Regions from separate parts of the Chimaeribacter sp. YP20170169 genome, predicted to be linked through region 1. Evidence: predicted binding sites of a transcription regulator. Region 1 holds the regulator's gene; each other region holds the start of a gene.
What was found. The regulator CRP, encoded in region 1, controls carbon source genes, mostly activating them, when cyclic AMP is high. The targets are predictions, from matches to a motif close to ATGTGANNNNNNTCACAT.

Region 2: cdd (cytidine deaminase) is a predicted target of CRP. The motif match lies at 2,613-2,630, and genes of this name have one in related genera.
Region 3: ACK3SD_RS16290 (PTS sugar transporter subunit IIC) is a predicted target of CRP. The motif match lies at 1,815-1,832, and genes of this name have one in related genera.

The regions. Positions count from the first base shown of each region.
Region 1 is NZ_CP176824.1:264,668-268,949, forward strand. Features, by position in the region: gene argD (bifunctional acetylornithine/succinyldiaminopimelate transaminase) at 1-133, shown strand, start outside; gene ACK3SD_RS01140 (YccS/YhfK family putative transporter) at 142-2,259, opposite strand; gene crp (cAMP-activated global transcriptional regulator CRP) at 2,322-2,954, opposite strand; gene ACK3SD_RS01150 (OsmC family protein) at 3,284-3,691, shown strand; gene ACK3SD_RS01155 (phosphoribulokinase) at 3,720-4,282, opposite strand, start outside.
Region 2 is NZ_CP176824.1:2,551,560-2,555,841, forward strand. Features, by position in the region: gene artJ (arginine ABC transporter substrate-binding protein) at 1-166, shown strand, start outside; gene artQ (arginine ABC transporter permease ArtQ) at 173-889, shown strand; gene artM (arginine ABC transporter permease ArtM) at 889-1,557, shown strand; gene ACK3SD_RS11580 (arginine ABC transporter substrate-binding protein) at 1,774-2,505, shown strand; gene cdd (cytidine deaminase) at 2,692-3,573, shown strand; gene ACK3SD_RS11590 (NAD-dependent malic enzyme) at 3,778-4,282, shown strand, end outside.
Region 3 is NZ_CP176824.1:3,578,689-3,582,970, forward strand. Features, by position in the region: gene ACK3SD_RS16285 (6-phospho-beta-glucosidase) at 1-442, opposite strand, end outside; gene ACK3SD_RS16290 (PTS sugar transporter subunit IIC) at 458-1,786, opposite strand; gene rpoC (DNA-directed RNA polymerase subunit beta') at 2,118-4,282, opposite strand, start outside.

The DNA of each region.
Region 1 (4,282 bases):
GGAGCAGGGGCTGATGATGCTCAACGCCGGGCCGAATGTGCTGCGTTTTGCGCCGTCGCTGGTGATCGAGTTTGATGACATCCATGAGGGCATGGCGCGGCTGGAGAAGGCCATCGCCACGCTGGCGGGCTAAAGTCCCCGCTACTCTGAAGCCGCCTCCGGGCGGCTTTTTTGATCGCGCTTCACGCGGCGCGCCAGCCAGATGCCGTGGTGCGGGCGCTGTCGCCAGGCCAGGCTGGAGATGGTGTTCATCGCGTTGAGGTGCGAGAGGATGCGGCGCAACGGGCGCTCCATCTCGGTCACTGGCATCTCCGGCGCGCTGTCCGGCGCGCGGAACATCGGGTCTGACGAGGGGTTGCCGTCGGCCGGGCCGTCATACATCAGCCGCTGCTGGCAGCTCTGGAGCGCAATCTCACAGGTCTCCAAATACTCCTGCGCCAGCGCCGGGGTCAGCATGTAGTGATCGCGTGCCAGGATAGTCATCGCGTTCAGGTGCTCAACAATTGACTGGCTGTGCATCACCCAGAGCCGCATGTCAGCCAGGTAGTGGGAGTTGAAGCCCGGCTCCTGCATCGCCTGATTGAGGGCGGTGTAGAGGGTGTTGTGCGTCTGATTGGCCATGATGCGGGTATAGGCCAGCTTTGCCGGATCTGGGTTGGCGCTGAGCAGCAGGCGGATCGCCTCCTGATAGGCTTCCAACGCCTGCCAGGCGTTGTCGCGCAGCTTGCCGCTCTGCCACTGTGGCCAGAGCCAGATGGTGCTGCCAAAGGCCAGCGCGCAACCAATCAGCGTGTCTACTAACCGTGGAATCAGGAAGTTAGCGCCATTTTGCGTCACCAGTTGCAGCGTGTAGACCGCAGTGATGGTCAGCCCCACCATGCCCAGCCCGTAGTTATTGCGCAGCACCAGATAGGCGGCCAGCATGATCAACACCAACAGGCCCAGCATCGCGGCTTGCGGCAGTTGCAGGTGCAGCACGCCAGCGGCCAGCACCAGCCCGGCCAACGTGCCGATGGCGCGGTGCTGGATACGCACGCGCGTGGCGTTGTAGCCGTTCTGGATCACCAGCAGCGCGGTGAGCAGCACCCAATAGGGTTTCGGCAGGTCAAAGAACAGGCCAATCGAGCTGCCGAGCGCCAGCATCACGCCGACGCGTGCGGCGTTGCGCAGCGACATCGATCGCCAGGAGAGATAGCGCTTCAGCGCTGGCCAGAAGGGCAGGCGGTTGCGGCTCTCCATCAGGTTACGGCGATAGAGCGGCCGCTGGGTATGCAACAGGCGCGCGATGCGGTTGAAGTGGTAGTAGCAGAACTGGCCGACCGGGTTATCAGGGTAGCGGTTGGCAATCTTCTCCAGCGCTGCCAGTTCGCCGCCCATCTCAAAGCGGGCGGAGCGGCGGTGGTAGAGCAGGTCATCGGCAATCATCCGCAGCCGCTTGGCGATCACCTCCGCATTGCGGCGGATAATCGCCTCTGCTTGGCTCTGCGCCACCAGTTTCTGCACCTCCTCTGGCTGGTGCAGGCTGACGGTAATGTGCTCCTGGAGATCGAGCGCCACCTGGAAGGCGCGGAACAGCCGCCGATAGTGCGGGTGGCGCTCGCCGGAGAGCATATGCAGTTGCTGATAGACCTGCACAATCAACTCCATCACCTTCTGCTGGCGCTTGAGCAGCGGGGGCAGGGCAGTGTCTGGATCTAGATGCTGGGTCAGCAGGCTGTACTTGGCATCAACGTAGTCACCCAGTTCGCGGTAGAGCAGACTGAGCGATTCACGCATTGGCTGCTCTTTCCACAGCCGGAACCAGCCCCAGGTAAACAGCCCATACCAGAGCGTGCCGAGCACGAACAGCCCCGGTGCCTGCCAGAGCGGCGTGGTGCCAGCCATGCTAAGGGTAAAGATGGCCGCCACCAGCGTGCCGTTGAGCAGCCGGCCATGCAGCGGGCTGATCTCGCCTGTCACGCCGAGCAGCAGCGCCAGCGCCAGCAAAATCAGCGGCAGCGGACAGTGGGCGTAGAGCAAGAGCAGTTGCAGTATCAGGCTGCATCCGGCGAACAGCGTACCGCCAATGGCCAGACGTTTTACATAGCGCCGATGGGGCGTGTCGAGACCGGCGATGTTGCAGCAGGCGGGCACCAGTGAGAAGAGCAAGCCGACCTGGAGCTGGCCGAACGGCAGCGCGATGGCCGCGGGCAGGCAGAGCACCAGCGTTTGCCGCAGGGCGTAGTTGACTTCAGGATGGTAAATAAGACGGCGCCACATGTTCAATCAGGGAAGAACGGCGCAGTGCGGGGGGGCCGCAGCTGCGCCGTGTTGATCCGGGATTAACGAGTGCCGTAGACGACAATCGTTTTGCCGTGGGCGGAGATCAGGTTCTGATCTTCCAGCATTTTCAGGATGCGGCCGACGGTTTCGCGGGAGCAACCTACGATTTGACCAATCTCCTGGCGGGTAATCTTGATCTGCATACCATCGGGGTGGGTCATGGCATCAGGCTGTTTCGCCAGATTGAGCAGGGTCTGGGCGATACGGCCAGTCACATCCAGGAAGGCAAGGTTGCCCACCTTTTCGGAGGTAACTTGCAGGCGGCGCGCCATCTGGGAGGAGAGGCGCATCAGGATGTCCGGGTTGACCTGGATCAGCTGACGGAATTTCTTGTAGGAGATCTCCGCCACTTCACAAGCCGTTTTGGCGCGTACCCACGCGCTGCGCTCCTGGCCCTCTTCGAACAGGCCAAGTTCGCCGATGAAATCCCCTTGGTTGAGGTAGGAGAGGATCATCTCTTTGCCCTCTTCATCCTTGATCAGCACGGCGACCGAACCTTTCACGATGTAGTAGAGCGTTTCAGCCTTTTCACCCTGGTGAATCAGCGTACTTTTGGAAGGGTATTTATGAATATGGCAGTGAGACAGGAACCATTCGAGAGTAGGGTCTGTTTGCGGTTTGCCGAGAACCATTTGCTTTTATCCTCTGTTGTAATCGCTGCCCAAAATCACAGGGCTCAGAGTTCCCTGTACGGCGTTTTGAAAATACGCCTCTTTCAAGAGTATTAACTGTCTGATAATGCTGCAAGGCGGAGGCTGAAAAGTCGCCAAACGGCGGCCTCGTCGTTCCATTGAAAACCTGACCTTGCTCCATACAGAACATTTTGTTTCGGGTTTGTTTTATCACAGCCTGAACCGAGTGTCTTCTGTTGTCTCGCTTCAGCATGATGAAGATCGGCCCGATTGCCTGTTTGGCTGCGAGGGGTTAGGCTATTTTCAGAAAATAATCGGAGGATGAGGCTATGCAGGCACGGGTAAAGTGGGTGGAAGGGCTGACGTTTCTGGGGGAGTCCGCATCGGGCCACCAGATCTTGATGGATGGCAATGCCGGTGACAAGGCACCCAGCCCGATGGAGATGGTGCTGATGTCCGTGGGCGGCTGTAGCGCGATTGATGTGGTCTCCATCCTACAGAAGGCGCGGCAGGATGTGCGCGACTGTGAGGTGCGCCTGACCTCAGAGCGCCGCGACGAGGTGCCGCGCACCTTTACGCACATCAACCTACACTTTGTGGTGAGCGGCAAGGGGCTGACGGAGAAGAGTGTGGAACGCGCCGTCAACCTCTCGGCAGAGAAGTACTGCTCGGTGTCACTGATGATCGGCAAGGCCGCGTCAGTGACCCACAGCTTTGAGATTGTCAGCGTCGAGTGACGCCCAGGGGGCGGCCCGCCGTCCCCGCTTACTTGATGATTTTCCCCTCCAGCAGCCGCTGCACTAGCGGTGCCATGATCAACTCCATCGCCAGCCCCATTTTGCCGCCCGGCACCACCAATGTATTGATATGAGAGATAAATGAGCCTTGCAGCATAGCTAGCAGATAGGGGAAATCGATCGCCCCCAGCCCGCGGAAGTGGATCACCACAAAGCTCTCATCCAGCGATGGGATCGCCTTGGCGGCAAACGGGTTGGAGGTGTCCACCGTCGGCACGCGCTGGAAGTTGATATGGGTGCGGGAGAACTGCGGCGTGATGTAGTTGATGTAATCCTCCATCGACCGCACCACCGAGTCCATCACAGCCTCGCGCGAGTGGCCGCGCTCATTGGTGTCGCGGATCAGCTTCTGGATCCACTCCAGATTGACGATCGGCACCACGCCGACCAGCAGATCCACATGCCGCGCCACGTCGTGGTGCTCGGTCACTACCCCGCCATGCAGCCCTTCGTAGAACAGCACGTCGGTCTCCTCCGGCAGCGGGTGCCAGGGGGTGAAGGTGCCCGGCACCTGATTGTAGGGCACTGCCT
Region 2 (4,282 bases), 1.6 Mb from region 1:
CGCCGTGGGCGACAAGGTCACGGACGCCGCCTACTTTGGCACTGGCCTTGGCATCGCCGTGCGTCAGCAGAACAGCGACCTGCTGGGCAAGCTGGACGCCGCACTGGCGAAGGTGAAACAGGACGGCACCTACCAAACCATCTACCAGAAATGGTTTCAGCAGTAATTCCCGATGAGTGAATTCCAACCCCTACTCAGCGCCGCCGGCATGACCGTCGGCCTGGCGCTCTGCTCGCTGGTGCTCGGTCTGGCGCTGGCGATGCTGTTCGCCGTCTGGGAGTCGGTGCGCTGGCGGCCGGTGGCCTGGCTTGGCACCGGGCTGGTGACGCTGCTGCGCGGCCTGCCGGAGATTCTGGTGGTGCTGTTCATCTACTTTGGCTCCTCTCAGGTGCTGATGCTGCTGGCGGACGGCTTTACCCTCAACTTCTACCTGTTCCAGCTGCCGGTGCAGCTCAACATTGAGAACTTTGAGGTCAGCCCGTTCCTATGCGGCGTGGTGGCGCTGGCGCTGCTCTACTCCGCCTACGCCTCGCAGACGCTGCGCGGCGCGCTGAAGGCCGTGCCGCACGGCCAGCGTGAATCCGGGCAGGCGCTGGGGATGAGCAAGGCCGCCATCTTCTTCAGGCTGGTGATGCCGCAGATGTGGCGCCACGCGCTGCCCGGCCTCGGCAACCAGTGGCTGGTGCTGCTGAAGGATACCGCGCTGGTGTCGCTGATCAGCGTCAATGACCTGATGCTGCAAACCAAAAGCATCGCCACCCGCACCCAGGAGCCGTTTAACTGGTATCTGATCGCCGCCATGATCTACCTGCTGGTAACGCTGTTCAGCCAGGCTGTGCTGCGGCGCATTGAGCAGCGCACCACCCGTTTTGAGCAGAGGCTGCACTGATGCTGGAGTACTTACCTGAGATCCTGAAGGGGTTGCACACCAGCCTGACGCTGACGGTCGCCTCGCTGCTGGCGGCGCTGGTGCTGTCGCTGCTGTTCACCCTGATATTGGCGCTGCGCACGCCGGTCATCAGCCAGCTGGTGCGCGGTTACATCACGCTGTTCACCGGCACGCCGCTGCTGGTGCAGATCTTTTTGATCTACTACGGCCCCGGCCAGTTCCCCGCCATCCAGCACTACCCGTGGCTGTGGAACCTGCTGTCGCAGCCGTGGCTCTGCGCGGTGCTGGCACTGTCGCTCAACAGCGCGGCCTACACCACGCTGCTGTTCCACGGCGCGCTGCGCGCCATCCCCGCCGGCCAGTGGCAATCCTGCGAGGCGCTCGGCATGTCGAAGATGCAGTCGCTGCGCATCCTGCTGCCGTTCGCCTTCAAGCGCGCCCTCTCCTCCTACTCGAATGAGGTGGTGCTGGTGTTCAAAAGCACCTCGCTGGCCTACACCATCACCCTGATGGAGGTGATGGGCCACAGCCAGCTGCTGTATGGCCGCACTTACGATGTGATGGTGTTTGGCGCGGCCGGGCTGGTTTACCTGTGCGTCAATGGTTTGCTAACGCTGCTGATGCGGCTGATCGAGCGCCGTGCGCTGCGCTTTGAACAGCGCAACTGACCTCCAGGGGCGGCATTGGCCGCCCCTTTTTTTGCCTGCCATCTTGCCCACCTGATTAAAACTCACCCACTCATCTAATTTTTTAAGCAATTTTATTGCATATAAATTCAAATAATGTCAGCGTAGAGACCTGTCCCGGCCACCGTGCAGTGCTGCCCGTTCCGCAGGCCATCCCGGCTGGCGCAGGGGACCACAACAATAATCTGGAGTATCACCATGAAAAAATTGCTGCTCGCCGCCCTGCTCTCTGGCATCGCGTTTACCGCCAGCGCGGCTGACACCATCCGCTTCGCGGCTTCCGCCACCTACCCGCCGTTTGAGTCGCTGGATGCCAGCAACCAGATGGTTGGCTTTGACATTGATTTGGCGAACGCACTCTGCAAACAGCTTCAGGCCAACTGCACCTTCACCAATCAGGCCTTTGACAGCCTGATCCCGGCGCTGAAATTCAAGCGTTTTGACGCAGTGATCTCCGGCATGGACATCACCCCAGAGCGCCAGAAGCAGGTGGCCTTCACCCAGCCCTACTACGCCAACTCGGCCATCGTCATCGCCCAGAAGGGCAAGTTCCAGACGCTGGCTGACCTGAAGGGCAAGCGCGTTGGCATGGAGAACGGCACCACCCACCAGAAGTACCTGCAAGAGAAGCACCCGGAGATCACCACCGTTGCCTATGACAGCTACCAGAACGCCATCCTTGACCTGAAAAATGGCCGTCTGGATGGGGTATTCGGTGACACCGCCGTGGTCAATGAGTGGCTGAAGAGCAACCCGAATCTGGCCCCGGTGGGCGAGCACGTGACCGATGCGCAATACTTCGGCACCGGCCTCGGCATCGCGGTGCGCCCGGACAATCAGGCGCTGCTGGCGAAACTGAATGGCGCACTGGAGGCGATCAAGGCCAACGGCACCTACAAGGCGATCAACGACAAGTGGTTCCCACAGTGATCCCGCTCCCCCGCTCCGGCGGGGGACATTTTCCCGCCTGATCGCTCCGCGCCAGATTGCGTGACTTCGCTCACTTTCCCATGTCATTTGCATGAATTTCACCAGAAATGTGATACTAATCACACTGCAATCCATTGCGTCCCCCTACACTGGCTGCCCGAATGTTGCCATAAGATGGAAGGACCGATGCACGCACGATTTCATACCGCGTTTTCCGCGCTCTCAATGGAACTGGCCACGGCGCTGGAGCCGCTGCTGCGCCATAATGATTTCCCCGCCTTTTTCACGGCAGCAGAGGTTACCCGACTGCAACAGGAGAGCGGCCTCTCCGCCGACGCGCTGGCGTTCGCCCTGCTGCCATTGGCGGCAGCCTGCTCTCTGGCACCGGTCTCCCACTTCCAGGTAGGGGCCATCGCCCGTGGCATCAGTGGCAACTGGTACTTCGGCGCTAACATGGAGTTCACCGGTGCGCCGCTGCAACAGACCGTGCACGCGGAGCAATCGGCGGTCACCCACGCCTGGCTGCGCAACGAGCGCCAGCTAGAGGCGATCACCGTCAACTACACGCCGTGCGGCCACTGCCGCCAGTTTATGAATGAGCTGAACAGCGGCGTGCAACTGGCCGTCCACCTGCCGGGCCGTGAAGTGGCCTCCCTTGGCCACTACCTGCCGGATGCCTTTGGCCCGCGCGATCTGGCCATCACCACCCTGCTGATGGACCAAGTGGATCACGGCTATCAGGCGGAGGGCGATGCGCTGACCAAGTATGCCCTGGCGGCGATGAACCAGAGCCACGCCCCCTACAGCCACGCCCACTGCGGCATCGCGCTGGAGGATGCGGAGGGCAAAATCTTCCCCGGCCGCTACGCCGAAAATGCCGCGTTCAACCCCAGCCTGCCGCCGCTGCAGGCCGCGCTGAACCTGATGAACCTGGCGGGCAGTGACCACGCCACCCTGCGCCGTGCGGTGCTGATTGAGCGTGAGTCGGCGCTGCTGTCACAGGTTGATGCCACCCGCGCCACGCTGGCGGCCCTCGGCTGTGATGACCTGACCGTGATCGCGGTCTAAAATTGCCCCTCCCCCTGGCCGGGCACCCTGCCCGGCCCAATGGTTTGACCACTCCCGCTCTCCGCCAAAAGGCTTGTAAATCGTTAAGTTAGGTTACTGACTGCACGATTTTTGTCATACATTGATAACAATTGCTGTACATATTGGCGTTATCTTTTAGGATCAGCGCGCAACCTTTTCTTTAAGACCGCCAAGAGTAGATCAATGGAACTTGAAAACGAGAGCAAACGCCCCCTTTATATCCCCTATGCTGGCCCGATCCTGCTGGAAGCGCCGCTGCTGAACAAAGGCAGCGCCTTTACTGACGATGAGCGCACCCACTTCAACCTGCACGGCCTGCTGCCCGAGGCGGTGGAGACCATTGAGGAGCAGGCGGAGCGCGCCTGGCGCCAGTTCCAGGATTTCAAAACCGACATCGACAAGCACATCTACCTGCGCAACATTCAGGACACCAACGAGACGCTGTTCTACCGCCTGCTGGATAACCACCTGAGCGAGATGATGCCGATCATCTACACGCCGACCGTGGGCCTGGCCTGTGAGCACTTCTCCGATATCTACCGCCGCGCGCGTGGCATCTTCATCTCCTACGCCAACCGCGACCGCATCGACGACATCCTGCAAAACGCCACCAAACAGAATGTGAAGGTGATCGTGGTGACGGACGGCGAGCGCATCCTCGGCCTTGGCGATCAGGGCATCGGCGGCA
Region 3 (4,282 bases), 590 kb from region 1:
AATTAACCAGCCAGGCATCCGGGCAAAGCTCCTCCATATCCCGGCAGATATCGAGGATCACCGGAATGGTGCGCAGCGCCTTAGCCAGACCACCCGCCCCATTGGTTTCCTGACCGATTAAACCGTGAGAAAGAGGAATACGTTCGTCTTTGATACGTGCCTCTAATTGCCCGACACGCAGCTGGGTGGTCACAAAGTCCGCGCCTTTCAGCGCCTCCCGGCGATTCAGCGTCAGGTGCACCTGACAATTAATGCCCGCCGCCTCCACCATGCGTTTCGCGAGATTACCTACCACCTCCAGTTTTTCACGTCCTGCCTCGACATCCACTAACCAAATTTCGCGAATGGGCAGCTCTGCATAGCGCTGGATAAAGCCTTCGATAATTTCCGGCGTATAAGAGCTACCGCCGCCGATAGTGACAATCTTTAAACTCTTATTCATTACACAGTCCTTAATTCATTCCGGGGCAAGGGCATGTTGATTCAGGGTGTTTTTTGCCTGTTCATTTTCATCGCGTAAATAGTGTTTATCGAGTGTCATGACAAATGGGTAGTAAATTGCCATGGCCACCAGCAAATTAATTGCCTGAAAAAGTATTCCCTTCCAGCCGCAGATTAAGAAACCGCTGATAAATATTGGTGTGGTCCAGGGGATTTCCAGACCAGAGGTTAAAGGCAGCCAGCCAAAGGCCATTGCGCTATAAGTCATCACACACAAGACCACGGGCACGGTAATAAAAGGGATAAACAGCAAAGGATTGAGTGCGATAGGCGCGCCGAAGATAATAGGCTCATTGATATTAAAGAGGGCCGCAGGTGAGGCAAGTTTTGCAATTTCACGCATACGCTTGCTCTTAGCCCGGAACAGCATCACCAGCAGCATTGCCAGCGTAAAACCAGTGCCGCCGCAAATCAGAAAGACATCACGGAACTGTTGGGTAATGATATTCACCGGCGGCAGGCCCTGTTTCATCGCCTGCATATTCTCAAGCGTTAAAGAGCGCCAGATAGGCCCCATAATGGCGGTGACAATAGAGTCGCCATGCAGCCCAAAGAACCAGAAGAAGCTCACAAAAAATTCGGCCACCATCTGTGATGGCAAGGTATTACCCAACTCCATCATGGGCGCTTGTAGCACTTTGAAGATCATCTCCTGAGCGGTAGCAAACGGGGTCATTTCAAACAGCAGACGGGCTAGCCAGAAGATGACCACAATCAGGAAGGAGGGGATCAGTGAGCTAAAGCTGTTTGAGACGGCAGGCGGCACGCTCTCTGGCATGGAGATAGTCAGACGCGGATGGTTGAATAAGCGATACAAGCGTACTGCGATGACCGTTACGATCAGTGAAAGGAATAATCCTTGCGCCCCGAGCGCGAACGTAGGGATTACGTCACGCATAACTGCGCCATTCTCCTGCGGGTATTGATAAGGAGTAATCACCAGAAAACTGATAAGTGATATTAACGCACAGGAGATCTCATTCAAGTTCCAGCGTTTCGCCAGGCTGATACTGGTGCTGGTGACAACCAGCAGCGCCATAATCGAATAAGTCGCATCCAGAACGTAATTCAGTTGGCTAATAAACTTCTCGCCAAAATGGCGAACGATGAATTCGCCGTAGCCTGGAATCGGTAGGTTGGCTATCAGCAAGAAAAACGAACCGATAATCAGGAAAGGCATAATTCGAATAAAGCCATCTTTGATGGCGCCTAGATAGTCATTCCCTTCAATCTTCATTGCCAGCGGCAATATTTTCCGTTCCATAAATGCAGTGAAATTATTCATATTTGGCTCACTGTGCGGATTATAGACCAAGTGGTATATACCACTTGAAGTGAGACTATGCACTTCGGGTTTTCCTGTCAACGAGCCAAACAAGGATTGAGGATGATTAAACCTATTTTGTGATTAGCCACACAATTGAAACGGAGAGTGCGCAGAAAGAGAGTTGTTCACTAAAATATTGGGCTGGATGCGGGCACGGGTAAACTGCCGGGCAATTTGCAATCTTCACTCACCCTATCCATGTAACGCTTACCTCTACCGTTGCCGGAAAGCGCCCATAAAAAAACCCGCCGAAGCGGGTTTTTTATTTAGCGTTGGCGCTTGCGGACGATTATTCGTCGTCGCCGCCAAGGCCTGCGTTCAGCAGCTCAGCCAGGTTGGCTGTAGCCTCTTCCGCGCTGACCTGAGGAGCAACCTGCTCTTCATTCTGTGCGCGGCGACGCATACGGTCCTGATGATAAGCGTAACCGGTACCGGCTGGGATCAGACGGCCCACGATCACGTTCTCTTTCAGGCCGCGCAGTTCATCACGCTTACCGGCAACTGCCGCTTCGGTGAGAACACGCGTCGTTTCCTGGAACGAAGCCGCAGAGATGAAGGACTCGGTCGCCAGAGATGCCTTGGTGATACCCAGCAGGTCACGATGGTACGTTGCTGCGATCTTGCCGTCTGCTTCCAGCTGACGGTTGGCAATCTTGATGCGAGACACTTCAGCCTGTTCGCCTTCCAGGAACTCAGAGCTGCCTGCGCTGGCAATGGTGCCTTTACGCAGCATCTGACGAACGATAACTTCGATGTGCTTATCGTTAATCTTAACGCCTTGCAGACGGTAAACGTCCTGCACTTCGTTCACGATGTAACGGGTCACCGCGTGAACACCACGCAGACGCAGGATGTCGTGCGGAGACTCTGGGCCGTCAGATACGACGTCACCACGTTCTACACGTTCACCTTCGAACACGTTGAGCTGACGCCATTTCGGAATCATCTCTTCGTACGGATCGCTACCATCCAGCGGGGTGATCACCAGACGACGCTTGCCTTTGGTCTCTTTACCGAAGGAGATGATCCCGCTGATCTCAGCCAGGATTGCCGGCTCTTTCGGACGACGCGCTTCGAACAGGTCAGCAACGCGTGGCAGACCACCGGTGATGTCCTTGGTACCGCCGGATTCCTGCGGAATACGCGCCAGGGTGTCACCTGCGTTGATCTGGATACCATCTTCCAGCTGAACAATCGCTTTACCCGGCAGGAAGTACTGGGCAGGCATATCCGCGCCTGGGATCAGTACGTCATCGCCGCTGGCGTCAACGATTTTCAGTGCCGGACGCAGGTCTTTACCGCTACCGGTACGCTCTGCGCTGTCCAGTACCACGATAGAGGACAAACCGGTCAGTTCGTCAGTCTGGCGGGTAATGGTTTGGGTATCGACCATATCGGCGAAGCGAATGAAACCACTCACTTCACTGATAACTGGCATGGTGTGCGGATCCCAGTTAGCTACGGTTTCGCCCGCGCTGACTTCCTGACCGTCACCTTTCGCCATGACCGCACCGTAAGGCACTTTGTAGCTCTCTTTCGTACGACCGAATTCGTCAATCAGCTTCAGTTCAGTGTTACGCGAGGTGATAACCAGCTTACCGTTGGAGTTGGTTACGTGCTTCGCGTTGGTCAGCTTGATGCTGCCCTTGTTCTTCACCTGAATGCTGGACTCTGCTGCCGCACGGGATGCCGCACCACCGATGTGGAAGGTACGCATCGTCAGCTGGGTACCCGGCTCACCGATGGACTGTGCTGCAATAACACCGACCGCTTCACCTTTGTTGATGATGTGGCCACGTGCCAGGTCACGACCGTAGCAGTAAGCACACACACCAAAGTCGGTTTCACAACCTACCACGGAGCGTACTTTCACGGCGTCGACAGAGTTCTCTTCTAAAAGATCACACGTCTTCTCGTTCAGCAGGGTGTTACGCGGCACCAGAATGTCCGCCGTACCCGGCTTCAGCACGTCTTCTGCAGTTACACGACCCAGTACACGCTCACGCAGCGGCTCTTTCACGTCGCCACCCTCGATAACCGGAGTCATCAGGATGCCTTCGTGGGTGCCACAGTCGTCTTCGGTCACAACCAGATCCTGCGCCACGTCAACCAAACGACGGGTCAGATAACCGGAGTTCGCAGTTTTCAGTGCGGTATCCGCCAGACCTTTACGTGCACCGTGGGTCGAGATGAAGTACTGGAGTACGTTCAGACCTTCACGGAAGTTCGCGGTGATCGGCGTTTCGATGATGGAGCCATCCGGCTTCGCCATCAGACCACGCATACCGGCCAGCTGACGAATCTGCGCGGCAGAACCACGCGCACCGGAGTCGGCCATCATGAAGATGCTGTTGAACGAAACCTGCTGCTCAACTTCGCCGTCACGGTTAACCACGTCTTCAACAGACAGGTTTTCCATCATCGCCTTCGCTACGCGCTCGTTCGCCGCAGCCC